Regions from separate parts of the Pseudodesulfovibrio sp. S3 genome, predicted to be linked through region 3. Evidence: predicted binding sites of a transcription regulator. Region 3 holds the regulator's gene; each other region holds the start of a gene.
The links. The regulator sigma-54, encoded in region 3, starts transcription at its own class of promoters, with help from an activator protein. The targets are predictions, from matches to a motif close to CTGGCACGGNNNNTGCTT.
Positions count from the first base shown of each region.

Region 1: nifJ (pyruvate:ferredoxin (flavodoxin) oxidoreductase) is a predicted target of sigma-54. The motif match lies at 2,739-2,756, and genes of this name have one in related genera.
Region 2: DWB63_RS09520 (periplasmic heavy metal sensor) is a predicted target of sigma-54. The motif match lies at 1,718-1,735, and genes of this name have one in related genera.
Region 4: DWB63_RS09395 (ammonium transporter) is a predicted target of sigma-54. The motif match lies at 2,139-2,156, and genes of this name have one in related genera.

Region 1 covers NZ_QTZO01000008.1:70,813-75,024, forward strand. The annotation lists gene nifJ (pyruvate:ferredoxin (flavodoxin) oxidoreductase) at 1-2,654, opposite strand, end outside; gene DWB63_RS10600 (DNA-3-methyladenine glycosylase I) at 3,000-3,563, opposite strand; gene DWB63_RS10605 (sigma-54 dependent transcriptional regulator) at 3,574-4,212, opposite strand, start outside.
Region 2 covers NZ_QTZO01000007.1:4,951-9,162, reverse strand. The annotation lists gene DWB63_RS09530 (ATP-binding protein) at 1-153, opposite strand, end outside; gene DWB63_RS09525 (DUF4405 domain-containing protein) at 163-981, opposite strand; gene DWB63_RS09520 (periplasmic heavy metal sensor) at 1,138-1,644, opposite strand; gene DWB63_RS17550 (zinc ribbon domain-containing protein) at 1,797-2,144, shown strand; gene DWB63_RS09510 (cytidine/deoxycytidylate deaminase family protein) at 2,314-2,772, shown strand; gene DWB63_RS09505 (hypothetical protein) at 2,927-3,166, shown strand; gene ribD (bifunctional diaminohydroxyphosphoribosylaminopyrimidine deaminase/5-amino-6-(5-phosphoribosylamino)uracil reductase RibD) at 3,279-4,212, shown strand, end outside.
Region 3 covers NZ_QTZO01000003.1:56,614-60,825, forward strand. The annotation lists gene lptC (LPS export ABC transporter periplasmic protein LptC) at 1-35, shown strand, start outside; gene DWB63_RS03925 (LptA/OstA family protein) at 122-931, shown strand; gene lptB (LPS export ABC transporter ATP-binding protein) at 932-1,657, shown strand; gene rpoN (RNA polymerase factor sigma-54) at 1,888-3,297, shown strand; gene raiA (ribosome-associated translation inhibitor RaiA) at 3,333-3,875, shown strand; gene DWB63_RS03945 (PTS sugar transporter subunit IIA) at 3,878-4,212, shown strand, end outside.
Region 4 covers NZ_QTZO01000006.1:217,750-221,961, forward strand. The annotation lists gene DWB63_RS09385 (3-dehydroquinate synthase II family protein) at 1-847, opposite strand, end outside; gene DWB63_RS09390 (2-amino-3,7-dideoxy-D-threo-hept-6-ulosonate synthase) at 859-1,656, opposite strand; gene DWB63_RS09395 (ammonium transporter) at 2,205-3,563, shown strand; gene DWB63_RS09400 (P-II family nitrogen regulator) at 3,601-3,933, shown strand; gene DWB63_RS09405 (EAL domain-containing protein) at 4,035-4,212, shown strand, end outside.

The sequences.
Region 1 (4,212 bases), on a different contig from region 3:
GTGTTGCGGCGGTTGTTGACGCCCATTTCAATACCGAAGCCGAATTCGGCAGCATCCTCGAACAGGGAGTTGCCCCATGCCGGGCCGTGGCCGTCAGCATTGGTACAGTAAGGTGTGCTTGGTGCGCTTGCGCCCCAGATGGAAGAACAGCCAGTGGCGTTGGCAATGATCATGCGTTCGCCGAAGAGCTGGGTCAGTACCTTGACGTACGGGGTTTCGCCGCAACCGGCACAGGCTCCGGAGAACTCCATCAGGGACTGACGGAACTGGCTGCCCTTGACGGAATCGCGTTTGAAGGCGTCCTTGAAGGACACGGTCTGGGCAAAATCCCAGTTGGGAACCTGCTCTTCGAGCTGGGTGCTGATGGGTTTCATGACCAGGGCCTTTTCCTTGGCCGGGCAGATGTCCACACAGTTGCCGCAGCCCAGGCAGTCCTGAGCAGCGACCTGGAGGCGGTACCGGAGTCCGCTCACGTCCTTGCCCTTGGCGTCGGTGGTGACGAAGGAGGCCGGGGCGCTCTTCATCTCGGCATCGTCGGCGATGACCGGGCGAAGGGCGGAGTGGGGACAGACAAAGGCGCACTGGTTGCACTGGATGCAGTTGTCCTTGATCCATTCGGGCACGGAGATGGCCACGCCGCGTTTTTCGTATTTGGCGGTGGACAGGGGCATGGTGCCGTCCACGGAGAAGGCGCTTACCGGCAGGTCGTCGCCCTTTTGGGCCAGGACCGGACGCATGACGTTCTTCACGTAGTTGGGCTCGGTTGTATCGGTCGGGGCATCGTCGGCCAGATCGGCCCAGGCGGCTGGGATGGCCACTTCGACGATGGCATTGACGGCGTTGTCAACGGCGGCGTTGTTCATGTTGACGATCTTTTCGCCCTTCTTGCCGTATGCGGATTGGATACCGGCCTTGAGGAGCTTGACGGCCTCATCGAAGTCGATGACGTCGGCCAGCTTGAAGAAGGCGGTCTGCATGATCATGTTGATACGGCCGCCAAGGCCGACTTCTCCGGCGATCCTGACTGCGTCCACGGTGTAGAATTTCAGGTTTTTGCGGGCAATGGTGCGGCGCATGGCAGCGGGCAGCATTTCGTCCATCTGGTCGCTGGTCCATGCACAGTTCAGCACGAAGGTACCGCCGTCCTTGATGCCGTCCAGGACGTCATAGAGGTGGACATAGCTCGGGTTGTGGCAGGCGATGTAGTCGGCGGCAGTGACCAGGTAGGTAGACTGGATGGGCTTTTCGCCGAAGCGCAGATGGGAGATGGTGATGCCGCCGGACTTCTTGGAGTCGTAGGCAAAGTAACCCTGGGCGTACATGTCGGTGTTGTCGCCGATGATCTTGATGGCCTGTTTGTTGGCGCCGACGGTTCCGTCAGAACCGAGACCCCAGAACTTGCACTGCACAGTGCCTTCAGGTGTGGTATCCAGGGTCTCGGTCGTGACAAGGGAGGTTTTGGCGATATCATCGGTGATACCCACGGTGAAGCGGGTGCGCGGGCTTGATGCAGCCATGTTGTCGAACACGGCCTTGACCATTGCGGGCGTAAATTCCTTGGAGCCCAGGCCGTAGCGGCCGGCAGTGACGGCCGGTCCGTTGCCCTGTTCCAGGAAGACTGTGCAGACATCCTGATACAGCGGATCACCGAGGGCGCCGGGTTCCTTGGTACGGTCGAGCACGGTTACGCGTTTGGCGGTCTCGGGCAGAACGGCCAGGAAGTGCTTTGCAGAGAAGGGGCGATAGAGACGGACCTTGATCAGACCTACCTTCTGGCCCTGGGCGTTCATGTGGTTGACCACTTCTTCGATGGTTTCACAGGAGGAGCCTATTGCGATGACCACGCGCTCGGCATCCGGGGCACCGACGTAGTCGAAGGGCTTGTATGCGCGACCGGTCAGGGCGGAGACCTTGTTCATGTATTCTTCCACGATGCCTGGGATGGCGTCGTAGTAAGTGTTGGATGCTTCCCGGCCCTGGAAGTAGATGTCCGGGTTTTGGGCGGTGCCGCGAACATCCGGGTGTTCAGGGTTCATGGACCGGGCGCGGAACTCGGCCAGCTTCTCCATGTTCAGCAGGGGCTTCATGTCGTCGTAGTCGATGACCTCGACCTTCTGGATCTCATGGGAGGTACGGAAGCCGTCAAAGAAGGAAACAAAGGGAACGCTCGCTTCGACAGTGGCCAGGTGCGCCACCAAAGAGAGGTCCATGACCTCCTGGACGCTTGCTGCTCCCAGCATGGCGAAGCCGGTCTGGCGACAGGCCATGACATCCTGGTGGTCTCCGAAGATGGACAGTGCGTGGGCTGCGATGGCGCGGGCCGAAACATGGAAGACCGAAGGCAGCAGTTCGCCCGCGATCTTGTACATGTTGGGAATCATGAGCAGGAGACCCTGGGAGGCGGTGAAGGTGGTGGTCAGCGCGCCACCGGCCAGGGAGCCGTGCGCTGCACCTGCCGCACCTGCCTCTGATTGCAGTTGGCGGACTTCCACGGTCTGCCCGAAAATATTCTTGCGGCCCTGTGCGGCCCATTCATCAGCTATCTCGCCCATGGTGGACGACGGCGTGATGGGGTAGATGGCGGCGGTTTCACTCATGGCATAGGCCACCCAGGCGGCGGCGGTGTTACCATCCATCGTTTTCATCTTGGACATTCGGTTCTTCTCCTCTTGGTGAGTCGTCTGAATTGTTTGACGTCCGCTCGGGCGGACCCGGTTACTTGATGACAGACTCTCCATACTCAACAATTGTGCCAATGCTGTTTCAGATGTGATTTCTCCGTGACGACAGGTGGTTACGGCGTAACTATGTTTTAAGAGCCGGGCCCCGGCAGAGGGGCTGTCCGAAAAAAAGGACTGGGTCTTGTGGTGGATTGAGGGGAAAAGCCCCGATTTATGGGCGGTTGCGGGGCAAGGCGTGTTTTCGGCGATAAAAAAGACGAGTCCAATATTTCAGACTCGTCGTTTTTCAGGAGGAAGTGGAATCGACTGTTGGGTGGCTTATCCGCTTCTGGACGTCTTCCACGCCGGGTCGGTCTTCAGGATCTTTTCGGCAACGGGGCAGGAGTCGATGTGTGCCCCTTTCAGGTAGCCGGAACTCATCAGGAATTCATTGACTATTTCTCCGCCGACGAATTTGAAGTGTTTCTTGAACAGCTTGGTCCATTCCTCCTTGCTCAGGGGGTGATGGCTGTCCAGCCAGTTCTTGAAAGAGCCGTATTCCTCTTGCAGGTTCAGGATGATCTGTGCGTTGTGAATAGCGGCTCCGACCTTCAATTTGTTACGGATGATACCGGAATCGCTGAGTAAGCGTGTCCTGTCCTCTTTTCCGTATCCGGCTATGGTGGCGATATCGAACTGGTCGTAGGCCCCACGGAAGTTCGACTGTTTGTTGAGTATGGTCCGCCAGCTCAGGCCGGCCTGATTGATTTCCATGATCAGTCGACCGAAGAGTTCGTTGTCGTCATCGATGGGAAAACCGTATTGCGTGTCGTGATAGACGCGGTCTACGTCGTTTTCGTCCAGAGTCCAGCACAACTCGCAGTAGGATTGGAAATCGGCCATCTGTCCTTCCTTACAGGGATAGGCCGTACTTCTTGAGCAGGCTGTAAAAGTGGGAACGGGACAGCTTGGATGCCTTGAGAATTTTAGCAAGGTCGCCGTTGCATTGGCGAATGAGTTCTCCGAGATAGACCTTTTCCGCCATTCCCTTGAAGTCCCGCAGGGTGGGCAGTTCCTGGTCGAATATGTCCTCGAATATGTCCTGTCCGAGTTTGCGGACCGGTTCGGTGTCCATGGGGTCGCTCGGGCCGGGCGCCGTGGCGTCACCGGTCATGCGTTTTATCTGGGTCTTGGCCACCTGGATTCTGAGATCTCGGGGCAGGTGCATGGCGTAGAGGGTTTTTTCTTCACCGGCAGTGACCACGGCCCGTTCAAGCATGTTGAACAGTTCCCGGACGTTGCCTGGCCAGTCATAGGTTTCCAGCACCGGGAAAAAGTCCGAGCCAAGCGTCTTGGGCGGCATCCCGTATTGCTGGCAAAGCTGGCGCACCCGGAAGATGCATAGCGGCCTAATGTCGTCTGTGCGCTGTGACAGGGGAGGCAGGTGGATGTGCATGGTCTTGAGGCGATAGAACAGGTCGGAGCGGAATTCACTCTGTTCCACCATTTCGCTCAGGTCTCGATTGGTTGCTGCTATCAGTCTGAAATCACT
Region 2 (4,212 bases), on a different contig from region 3:
GCCGGTCATGATCATATGATCCTCGACAATCCTGCGCTGCTGCGCAATGGACTGCCACGTCAGATAGAGACTCCCCAGTCCCAGCACGATGAGTGCCAGGACCAGGGCGACCAGCGGGCCTTTTTCCCGTCCGTCCGGATGAACGACATCCATGGCGTACCGCTACTGTTCCCTGATGAGCAGATAGAGGTCCTTGGGCGAGCCTCCGATCGTGTCGGAAAGGTCCTTGAGCGTGCTCTCGGGGGTGGCTTCCACGCCGGCGGCCTCGAGCTTGCTCAGGACTGCGCCCTGATCCAGTCCATAACTCGTGCACAAAGAGGAGATCGTCAGCTTGCCGGTACCTTCGGGAGGTTGCGGGGGCATCATTTCAAACGGATTAATGCCCTGCCCGGCACGGATGGCGTCGAACACATGTTGCGGGCTGACGCCTCTGGAGCGGGCAATGTCCTGCACCAGGGTCTGCTCATTGATGGACGTGTCGTATCCGGCCGCATAGAGGGAAGCCAGGGCCTTTTCCACGTCCAGTCCGAGGAATCCGCAAAATTTCTTGAGTGGGCTGGTTTCTGCATGGCCGTAGGGCGGATTCCCGTAGGTCTCGGTGGCCTCGTCCTTGATCTGTGCGCCCAGATCGAGCAACTGCTGCATGGGCGGCAACCCGGCCAGCGTGCCGGCAAACACCACGAACGTCAGAATGAAACTGATGATCATGGGCGCGGTCATGACCACAGTCTCGCGGGCCCGGTTCTTCATATAGGCCATGAGCGGCTTCCAGTTGAGCCAAATGTGCAGGAGCAAGGCAATGAGGAACAACGTTCCGACTGTGGTGTGGGTATCCCCCCACTGCGTCTTGGTCATGCCCAACAGATGCCAGTCCGCCCAGTAGGCCACCCTGCCCTCGGGAACAATGTAGAGAATCACGCTGGTGATCAGCGTGACGATGAAAGACAGGAGCGCGGTCAGGGATATAATTTTTCGGAACATAGTGAATCCTCCTCGGGTGACTGTACGACCTCAGCATCACTCAGTCGTATCTCCGGCGTACACGATTACGCTGTTGAAACTTGCGGGACAACCGGCGCACATGACCGACTGTCCCGCAATATCCTGTTTTCCGGTTAACGGAAAATCATTTCTCGTCTAGTTCATCATTCCGGGACCATATCCATGGCCGTATCCGCGGCCCTGGCCCATGCCTCTGCCGTAACCGGGGCCGTCGTCATCGCCGGAGAATCTTCCGTAGCCCTGACAATTACCGAAGCCTCTTCCGGCAGGGACACCCGCCTTGACCAATTCGGCGGACATGGCATTGCGCAGGTCCCACATCTGATTGCGCAGGGCCGAGATGTCGGATGTCAGCTTGCCGATCTTCTTCTCATCAGCGTTGCCGCCGTTGATCATGGCCTGCAGGACCGAATGCTTGGTCCACATCTGATCGCGCAATTCGTCGAACTGCGCATCGTACTTTTCAACAATCTGATCTGCGGCAGCCTGCTGCTCAGGGGTCAGCGGGACATACGCGCTGTTGGGACCGTAACCGGGACCGCCGCATCCCCGGCCATAACCGGGACCGGCCACGGCAAATGCGGCCATGCTCAGAACAAGAGCGATTGCCAGAGCAGAAGTTGTGATGTTTTTCTTGGACATTGTGTTGCCTCCAAATATTAAATTGTTCATGCAAACGGGAAGAGGAGTTTGCCTATCTTCTTTGACTTACATGAAGCAGGGAGTGTGCCAAACCCACAACCAACAGAAATATAAGATTTTTCACAAATACAACTTGTCGCCAAGACCTTTATATGTGCAGCATAATGCACACAGGCTGCACACACCGTATGCATATATTGCACATATGCAATTCGGTGTGCAAGCCCCGGCCCTTGACAACGACCGGACCGGACGCATTATTTTCGCAAGACCATACCATGAATTCCAGAGGATACGACATGCCCATATACGAGTACATCTGCCTCAACTGCGACAATGAGTTTGAGGAACTTGTCTTTTCACAGGATGAACCGGTGCCCTGCCCCTCCTGCCGATCTGAAAACACAGAAAAAATCATGAGCGCCTGCCGCGCCCGGGTGAAAGGCGGACCGAACCTGGATGCGCTCCAAGGGTCAAGTTGCGGATCAGGCAAAGGTTGAGGCGTATAACCCCTCGTCCCGGTCCGGGACGACTCCATTTCCTTCCCGCAAACAACTCCATGGACCGGGCGTACAGCCATTCGGCCCCGAGACTCCCCCGTTCACTTTCCTATCAAGAAATGCTAGTTGAACCGAACTGACGTTACCCCTGACCACATGAGGAACCTCCATGTCCAACCGACTCCCCTGGCCCGAATATTTCATGCGCATCGCCCATCTGGTGGCCCAGCGCTCCACCTGCACCCGCCGCGCCGTGGGAGCCATCGCCGTTGGTGACAAGCGCATCCTGGCAACCGGCTACAACGGGGTGCCGTCGGGCATCGCCCACTGCGAAGAGGTTGGTTGCCTCCGCGACCAGCTCGGCATTCCCTCGGGTGAACGCCATGAGCTGTGCAGAGGACTGCACGCCGAGCAAAATGTTATCATCCAGGCCGCCACTCACAGCCTGGACCTCAAGGGGTGCGACATATACTGCACCACGAAACCGTGCATCCTGTGCACCAAGATGCTCATCAACTGCGAGGTGAAGAACATCTATTTTGCCCAGAACTATCCAGACGAACTTTCCGAGCAGATGCTTGCGGAAGCAGGTGTGAACTATGTTTTCATGGAAGGCGATTTTACCTAGCCGGGGACCTTGCGCACCCATGGGCGCGTTCCCTTTTCCGAGTGGCGACCGGCACACAACCGGGCCTGGCCTTCGCGCCATGGGGTCCTGCCGCCTTCTCCCGTTCCTGTGCGCGAACAGAGCCGAATGCAGCGACCCGGCATCCGTGCAGGACATGAATATCCAACACGTCACCGGCCGGGCACCCGACAGCAGACAGCAGGCCACCCTGACGACGTTCAGGAACCACTTCCTGAGATCGGGCTCCATGTCCGTCATCCATGACGATCATTACGAAATCACCGGCAGCCATCCGTCAACGGAAGCCGAAAGCGGCGGGAACGGGCTGTACTTTCTGGACAAAAAGACAGACAGATGGGAAATGGGCTGGCATAAACACCCCATGAGATGCTGAGCACCCGTTCCCTTTCCTGGCAAGAAATGCTAGATGGACCAGATAAAACAGGCCGGGAAACAACCGTCCCAAGAGCTGTCCGGGCAGACGTGCGCAACAGTCGGAGAGATTAATGTCTTTACAGACGATTTCAAATAGCGAAGAGCTGTTCATGGCCCGAGCCGTGGACCTGGCCTATCAAGGCCGGGGAGCCACGGCCCCCAATCCCTGCGTGGGCGCCGTGCTGGTGCGCGATGATCAGATCGTGGCCGAGGGGTGGCACACCCGCTATGGGCAGCTGCACGCAGAGCGCAAGTGTCTGGCTGATGCCCGCAAGAAAGACGTGGACCCCAAAGGGCTGACCATGTTCGTCACCCTGGAGCCGTGCAATCACCACGGCAAAACCCCGCCCTGCACCGACGCCCTCATTGAGGCAGGCATCGCCAGGGTCGTCGTGGGCACCCGCGATCCCAACCCGGTGGCCGCCGGAGGCGTGGAAAAACTCCTTGAACATGGCATCAAGGTAAAGGTGGGCGTGCTTGAACAGCCATGCCTGGACCTCGTCGCCGACTTCCTGCTCTGGCAGCGTTCACACTCCCCGTTCAACATCCTCAAGATGGCCGCCACCCTGGACGGCAAAATCGCCTCCAGCCAGCGTAAGCCCGAACCGGTTTCCTGCCCGGAATCCTTTGCCCGGGTGCATGAAATGCGCGCACGGGTCGGTGCCGTGGTCATCGGCGGCAACACTTTTTACGCGGACGACCCGAGCCTGACCTGCCGCAAGAAAGGACTGGAAGCCGACTTTGTCCAGCCCTTCGGTGTGGTGGTAACTTCCAAACTGCCCGAGGATCCACCCCGGTTCGCCCTGTTGCGCGACCGGCCCGAACGGGCCATCTTCATGACCACCGCCACAGCCGCACGAAGCAAGGCCGCCGACCGGCTGCGCCAGCGCGGCACCTCTGTCTGGCCACTGCCTGGGCATTCCGGCGGGCTTTCGCTCTCCTACGGTTTCGAAAGGCTGCGATACGATTGCGACTGCCACTACACCCTGTGTGAAGGTGGCGGAA
Region 3 (4,212 bases):
TGGCCCCTGAAGGGTTGGAGCGGAGTCCTCTATAAATGACAAGGAATAAGGCGTTGTGATGAACTTTCCTAGAACAGTGTGTCTGCTCGTTTTGACCTTATTGCTGGTTCCAGCAGTTGGCTTGGCGCAGGATTGGGGCGAGATTCGAGAGGCCACCCAGAATCTCAACGTGCGTTCGCAGCCCAACAAGGATGGCGAACACGTTCTGACCTTGGCCAAGGGGCAGCGCGTCAAAGCGGATTTTCTCAAAGACGGCTGGGTTGCCGTGTTCAATCTCAATGAAACCCAACAAGATCTGACCAAGGCTGTCGGCTATGCCAATGCCCGGTTCCTGAAAATTGTTCCTGATGCCGTGGCGAATACGCCCGAACCGGAAGCAAATGTTGAATCCGCAGCGGTTCCTGAAGCGAAAGTCGTTGTCGCCGACAGCGGTGAAGGCGAGGTCAAGGCCCCTGTTGCAGCGACGCCGCCCGCCGATCCCATCAAGGTCGGGATCGACCCCAGCCGCATACCGGTGAAGATAACTTCTGACCGTATGACCTATGACGAGTCCGGAAAAGTCGTTGCCTTTGTGGGGAATGTGGTGGCGGTGCATGGAGAGTTGACCCTGTGGGCAGACAACATTTCTGCCTACCTGTCCTCCAAGGAGAATAAGAAATTTTCCGCTGACAGTGTGGATCGCGTTATCGCCCAGGGCAATGTCCGGGCCAAAAAAGGCACCACCGAAGGGTCTTGCGGAAAGCTGACGTATTTCGTGGTTACGCAGACCCTCAAGATGGAGCAAAGCCCTCTCTTGGTGGACGGGCCCAACAGCCTGACCGGAGAAGTGATCAATTTTCACATCAAGGACAACCGATCTGAGGTCATCGGCGGCAGCGAGAAACGCGTCAAGGCGATATTCATGACCCCTGACAACCTGAAGGTGAAGTAAATGGCCGACGGACTCCGGGCGGCAAATCTTTCCAAGCGTTACGGCCACAAAGAGGTCGTGCGTGGCATCAATCTTGAGCTCAACCCCAAGGAAGTTGTCGGGCTTCTCGGCCCCAATGGTGCAGGCAAGACGACTACTTTCTATATGCTTGTGGGTATCGTCGAACCCAACACCGGGCATGTCTCGCTGGGGGGCCAAACCCTGACGGACAAGCCGCTGCATGAGCGTGCTCGATTGGGCGTGAGCTACCTCCCGCAGGAGAGTTCCATATTCAAGAAACTGACTGTTCGGCAGAATCTGGAAATCATTCTCGAACAGACCTCGATGACGTCGAGAGAGCAGCAAGCGCGAGCCGATGAGCTGATGGAGATGTTCACCATTTCCAGGTTGGCGGACCAGGCGGCCATGTTCTTGTCCGGCGGCGAACGGCGCAGGCTGGAGATCGCCCGGGCGTTGATCCTGTCCCCTCAGTTCATTTTGCTGGACGAACCATTTGCCGGCATCGATCCTATCGCGGTCATTGATATTCAAGAAATCATTTCCGTGCTCAAGAGCATGGGGATCGGTATCCTGATTTCAGATCATAATGTCAGGGAAACATTGAACATTTGCGACAGAGCCTATCTGGTTTACGAAGGGACTGTCATTTTGGAAGGATCTCCTGAGGAGATCGTTCAATCAAGTCGTGCCCGACAGATATATCTGGGCGAAGATTTCAGCCTGTAAATTCCCCTTTTCCATAACTTTCACGCTTTGGCGATTTACACAGTACCCAAAGGTTGGTACACTTTTTTCATGCTCAAATTTTGTTGTTGGATTATTAATAGTAACGGGATGTTATAACAATTGTATTGCGTCCTCGATTCAGCTGTGGCACAATGAAATCATATTAATGCGGGACTGTCTGGAAAAAAGTATATTCTTTCCACGTTAAAAAAAAGAGCAGCCTCAAGATTATGGGATTGGAACTCAGACAACAACTCAAGCTTTCTCAGCAACTGGTCATGACGCCCCAGTTGCAGCAGGCCATTAAGCTGCTGCAACTTTCCCGTCTTGAACTGCTTGAGACTGTGCAGCAAGAGCTTTTGGAGAATCCTTTTCTTGATGAAGCCGAGAACGAAGCCCTGGTTCCTGAAACTCCCGAAGTGCTGACCGAGTCTCAAGTTCAGGAAGAACTGGTTCGCACAGCGGACTGGGAAAATTATCTCGGCGAGTTTTCCAGCACCTCCAAGCAGGCCGCGTCCCGTGATGCCGAAATGCTTGAGGAGGGGATGTCCTTTGAAGCTCGGCTTGCCTCCAAGCCGTCACTTGAAGGACACATCAGCTGGCAGATGAGGCTTTCCACTTTTACGGAGCATGAAATCGCCATTGGTGATGTCATTCTCGGCAACATTGATTCCAACGGATACCTTCAGGCCACCATGGAAGAATTGACTTCCATGGTTCAGGCCACTGAAGAAGAAGTTGAATCCGTTATTCTTCGTGTCCAGCATCTTGATCCTGTTGGAGTGGCGGCCAGAACTCCCCAGGAATGTCTGCTCGTGCAGATGGAGGTTCTTGGATACGACGATCCGATTCTCGTGTCCTTGGTTCGCGACCATCTGGAGGATCTGGAGAAGAATCGATATAAGCCTTTGACTCGCAAATTCAAGATATCCATGGATGAACTCAAGGCGTATCTTGATTTGCTTCAGACCTTGGATCCCATGCCCGGAGCCAATTTTTCCAGCACGGAACCGCACTATGTCAGCCCGGATGTCTTTGTGTACAAGTATGGCGAGGATTTCGTCATCATTCTCAATGAAGACGGAATGCCCCGGCTGCAGATGAACACCTTCTACATGGATTCCATGAAGGGTGCGGCTGACAAGGAAAAAGAGTACTTTCAGGAAAAGATGCGCTCTGCCGCCTGGCTTATGAAAAGCCTGTACCAGCGGCAGCGAACATTGTATAAAGTAGTAGAGAGCATTGTCCGCTTTCAACGAGGTTTTTTCGAAGAGGGTGTGACTAAGCTCAAGCCCTTGATTCTCAAGGAGGTAGCCGAGGATATCGAGATGCACGAATCCACAGTGAGCCGTATAACCACAAGTAAATACGTTTCAACTCCGCACGGCATTTTCGAGTTGAAATTCTTTTTCAATTCTGCTCTGGATTTGAACGATGGTTCGCAGGTGGGTTCGGAAAGCGTCAAGGCCCTCATCAAGCAAATGATCTCAGGTGAAGACACGAAGAAACCGCTCAGCGATGAACGGATTGGCGAAATTCTTCAAGAAAAGCTTGATGTCAATATCGCCAGGCGCACGGTTGCCAAATACCGTTCGGCAATGGGGATTGCTTCGTCTTCAAAACGCAAGCAGTATTTCTGATTCTGCTTGTCGCACTCACAACCAGGAGGCAGCGTATGAACATCAGCTTCACTTTCAAGAACTTTGAGCCGTCCGATCATCTCAAGGGCTACGCTGAAAAGCGGTTTGAAAAGGTGTCCAAATACGTTTCCGATGCTGAAGCCGATCTTCAGGTGAATCTGTTGGTCGACAAGTTTCGCCACAAGGCGGATGTGATCCTCAATTCGGATCGCATACATATATCCGCCTACGAAGATTCCGAAGATATGTACTCTACCATAGACATGGTTCTGGACAAGCTTGAAGCCCAATTGCGCAGGATGCGGGAAAAGATGAAGAATCGGCCCCGGCAGGCTCAACCGAATAAAATGGTGCAGATGAACTACCTGTCCTATGAAGACATGGCTTCCAACGCCCCCCCAACAATTGTCGGGACGGATTCGTATGAGCCTAAGCCCATGTCCGTGGATGAAGCGGCAATGCAACTTGATGCCCGTGAAAACGACTTCCTTGTTTTTCGCAATGCGGAGACGGAAGGCGTCAATGTGATTTATAAAAGAAAGAACGGCGATTACGGCCTGATCGACCCTGGAAACTAACTATGAAGCTCGGTGAATATTTGGCGAAGGAGCTTATCCTTCCAGACCTTGTGTCCGTGACCAAATCGGACGTACTGAAGGAACTCATCGTCCCGCTGGGCGATAAATATCCAGAGATGGACACGGACCAGGCGGTCCGTGTCCTTCTTGAACGTGAAAAACTCGGTACTACGGGTATTGGTGACGGAATTGCCATTCCCCATGGCAAGTTGGATGACCTTGATAAAGTTGTCGTGGTCGTTGGGAGAAGTCAAAAAGGTGTTGAATTTGAGGCTCTTGACCATAATCCATGTACATTTATCTTTTTAGTACTGGCACCGGAGCAGGTGGCTGGTAT
Region 4 (4,212 bases), on a different contig from region 3:
TCTCGGCGTTTTGCAGGAAGACCTGGCCGGTCTTGGTGCCTTGGGAGGTCTTCACTTCCGCCGTGATGAGCAGCATGGGGCGGACCTCCACCTTGACGCGGCCGACCGTGGCCAGGGAGGTGGTGCCGTCGGCCCCCACGATGAGCACGTCGGTCCCGGCTGCCAGCTCTTCAAGATAGGTGGTCTTGTCGCCGGGCATTTGGGCGTAGGCGTGAACCGCCCCCGCATTGACCCGGAAGGGGCGCGCGGCCACGTAAGGATTGGATTCGGTCTCTGCGTGTACCAGAAAGGAAAAGGCGCTGGAGTTGCCGATGAGCATGCCCTGGCCTTTTTTGAGCATGGATATGGTGTCCACGCAGACGCGGTGGCCCAGTCCTGCGGATTCTATGGCGGTGACGGTGGCGGTTTGGAGGTCCATGGTGCCCTGCGAGAGTTTGAGTTCGGATACGATCTGTTTCAGATCAGCCGCCCCTTCGGGCAGGACCACGATGGTGTCGCAGCCGCGCTCCAGGATACCGGCGGCCAGGATGGCCCGGTCCAGGTTTTCGCATTCCAGGGCCAGGTTGTCCACCTGGGCCAGGATGTTTTCCACCGGGATGATCTCCCACCCCTTTTTGAGGACCACGTTGTTGCCTGCCTGGATTCCCTTGACGGCCACGTCTTCGTCCGCCTTTTTGGTCAGTTCGACCACTGGCATGTCTTCGGGGGTGATGACGGTCACCCGGCCCAGGGCTTGCACTCCCTTGACCTGGTCCTTCTCGACCATGACGGCGTCAACGCCGGATTCAAGGGCCAGGGTGATCAGGTTCTTGTCAAAGGGGACGGATTTGAAAATGACTTTTTTCATTGCTGCTTCCATTAACCGTTAAGATGCTTGAGAGCGGTTTCAACGGACTCGTCGCCATGGACGACCATGTTGAGAGCCTCCACCAGGCGGGTCGGGTTTTCATGTTGGAAAACGTTGCGTCCAACGGACAATCCAGCGCCGCCGGCTTCCAGGGAGTCCTGCACCATCTGAAGGAATGCTTCGGTGCTGTCAAGTTTCGGGCCACCGGCGATGACGACGGGGACACAGCAGGAGTCGCATACGTGGGTGAAGGATTTGATGTCGCCGGTGTAGTTGACCTTGACCACATCCGCGCCCAGTTCGGTACCCACACGAGCGCAGTGGGCCACGATTTCAGGGGCGTATTCGTTTTTTACCTTGGGGCCTCGGGCATAGACCATGGCCAGCAGGGGCATGCCCCAGTTGGCGGCGTCAGAGGATATTTTGCCGAAATCGTTCAACATGGCCGCTTCGGTCTCGTCGCCCAGGTTGCAGTGGATGGAGATGGCGTCCGCGCCGAGACGGATGGCGTCCTCGACGCTTGCCACCAGGGATTTGGCATTGGGGAACGGAGACAGGGTCGTGGAAGCGGACAGGTGGACGATGAGTCCGATGTCCTTGCCCTTGGCACGGTGGCCGCAACGGACCAATCCCTTGTGCTCGATGACGGCGTTGGCTCCGCCTTCAACCACCTTGCCCACGGCCTGGCGCATGTCCACCAGTCCGTCTATGGGGCCGACGGTTACGCCGTGGTCCATGGGCACCACTATGGTGCGGCCGGTATTTCGGTTGAAAATTCGTTCCAGCCTGATTGCTTTTCCGATGTGCATGATCTTTCTCCTTTGAGGGGTTTTCCTCCAAGTGCCCGGGTATCAGCCGACGGATAAAAAACAAGGGCCGCCGGCTTTCGCCCGCGGCCCTTGAAGAAGTTCTTTTCAGCTTGTGTGATCCACCAACAGGTTACACAGCACCTCTTCCAAGCCCGCGAGCGTGGTTATACCAATACCAAAAGTAAAAGTTGGAAAAGTATGCGTTGGAAACTGTGGTGGCGTTCATAGACACTATAGCTACATGCAGCAGGAAATTTAGTCAACAAAAAAATTTATCATTATTTTAGATAGATAGCGTGTTTATCCATAATATTTGCGACCGCCGGTCATTTTTGTGGTAGTTTTACAATTTTATACATTTTGACAATTTTGGTGTAAAAATCATACTTCAAAAATGTAATTTATTACAAAAATGAAAAAATTATGAACAATAAAAAACTACAATTGTATGTTTTTTACACTAATAGCAATGCAAACGCAGTTTGGCACGACTCTTGATAGAGGGAGTGCAGGTTAGTAACGCATTCCATTCAAAGAGGAGTACTGAAATGTTTTTGAGAAAGTCCCCGATCCATGTTTCCAAGAGGTTCGCCATGGGAGCGGCCGTATTGGTAGCAGCCCTGGCCCCCACCTTTGCCTATGCTGAAGAGGTGGAGTACCTGACGCAGTCCAATGCCAACATCCTTTGGACCCTGATTGCGGCCTGCCTGGTCATGATCATGCAGGCCGGTTTCGCCTGTGTTGAGGCTGGTTTTACCCGCGCCAAGTCTGCGGGCAACATCATGATGAAGAACTTCCTGGATTTTTCCGCGGGTTCCATCGTTTTCTTCCTGTTCGGTTTCGCCGTCATGTTCGGCCTGGATGCAGGCGGGTTCATCGGCACTTCCGGTTACGCCCTGTCCGGCGTTGGTGAAAGCGAGATGATGTGGACCTACACGTTCTGGTTCTTCCAGTCCGTGTTCGCCGCCACTGCGGCCACCATCGTTTCCGGCGGCATGGCCGAACGTACCAAATTCGGCAGCTACATCCTGGTGTCCATTGTGATCTCCGGCCTGATCTACCCCATCTCCGGCCATTGGGCCTGGGGCTCCCTGTGGTTGGGCGACGACGGTGCCGGTTGGCTCGAAGCCCTTGGTTTCTGCGACTTCGCCGGTTCCTCCGTTGTCCACTCCGTGGGTGGCTGGATCGCCCTGGCCGGTGCCCTGGTGCTCGGTCCCCGTATCGGCAAGTACACCGAAGACGGCAAGGCCAAGGCCATTCCCGGTCACAACATCCCCCTGGCTGGTCTGGGCGTGTTCATTCTCTGGTTCGGCTGGTTCGGCTTCAACCCCGGTTCCACCACCACTGCCGACAACACCATCGGCCTGATAGCCATGAACACCTCCCTGGCCGCTTGCGGCGGCGTGCTCGGCGCCATGGTCATATCCTGGTTCCGTTTCGGCAAGCCCGACATCTCCATGTCCATGAACGGCGCGCTGGCCGGACTGGTCGGTATCACCGCCCCCTGCGCCACGGTCACTCCCGGTTCTTCCATCATCATTGGTCTTGTCGCCGGTGTGCTGGTGGTTCTGTCCATCGAATTCATCGACAAGGTTCTCAAGATTGATGATCCCGTCGGTGCTTCTTCAGTCCACGGTGTCTGCGGTGCCTGGGGAACCATTGCCTGCGGCCTGTTCAATACCGACGGCGGTTTGTTCTTCGGCGGCGGCACGGCCCAGCTCGGCGTGCAGTTGCTCGGTGCGGGCGTCTTCTTCATATGGGCCTTCGGCGCCGGTTTCATCCTCATGTCCATAGTCAAGAGCATCTTCGGCCTCCGGGTTGAAAAGGAAGACGAGCTCAAGGGGCTTGATATCGCCGAACACGGCTCCGAGTCCTACAACGGCTTCCAGCTCTTCAGCAACGAGTAGTCGAAGCGTAACCAGATCATTAAAGGAGATAAAGAAAATGAAGCTCATCATAGCATACATCAGGCCCGAAAAGCTCAACGACGTGAAGCAGGCCCTTTACGCCAAGGAGATCTACTCCCTGTCCGTGACCAATGTCCTCGGCTCGGGCCGTCAGAAAGGGTTTACCGAGACCTACCGCGGCGTGCAGATGGAAGTGAACCTGCTCAAGAAAGTCCGCCTCGAAATCGGCGTCAACGACGACTTTGAAGCCAAGGCCCTTGAGGCCATCCTGACCTCCGGGCAGACGGGTTCCGAGGGAGACGGCGTGATCTTCGTCTCCGACCTCAACAAGGCCCTGCGTATCAGGACCGGCGAAGACGGTATCCTCTAGCATCGGATTGCGACAATCATATATGCCCGGGGCGGTGCTCTTGGACCGCCCCGGCCTTATGTGAAAGCCGCATGCACGGGAACCCGATCAGGACAGTCGTGATGCAATCCAAAGGAATTACAGAGTTGACCCCCGTGCCGGATATACACGAGATTATTGCAAAACATTTTTTGGTTACCCACTTCCAGCCCCAGGTATCCCTCAAGCGGAAGGCCGTTGTCGGGTTGGAGGCGTTGAGTAGAGGATTCGACCCCGAAAGCGGAGAAATCATACCTCCAA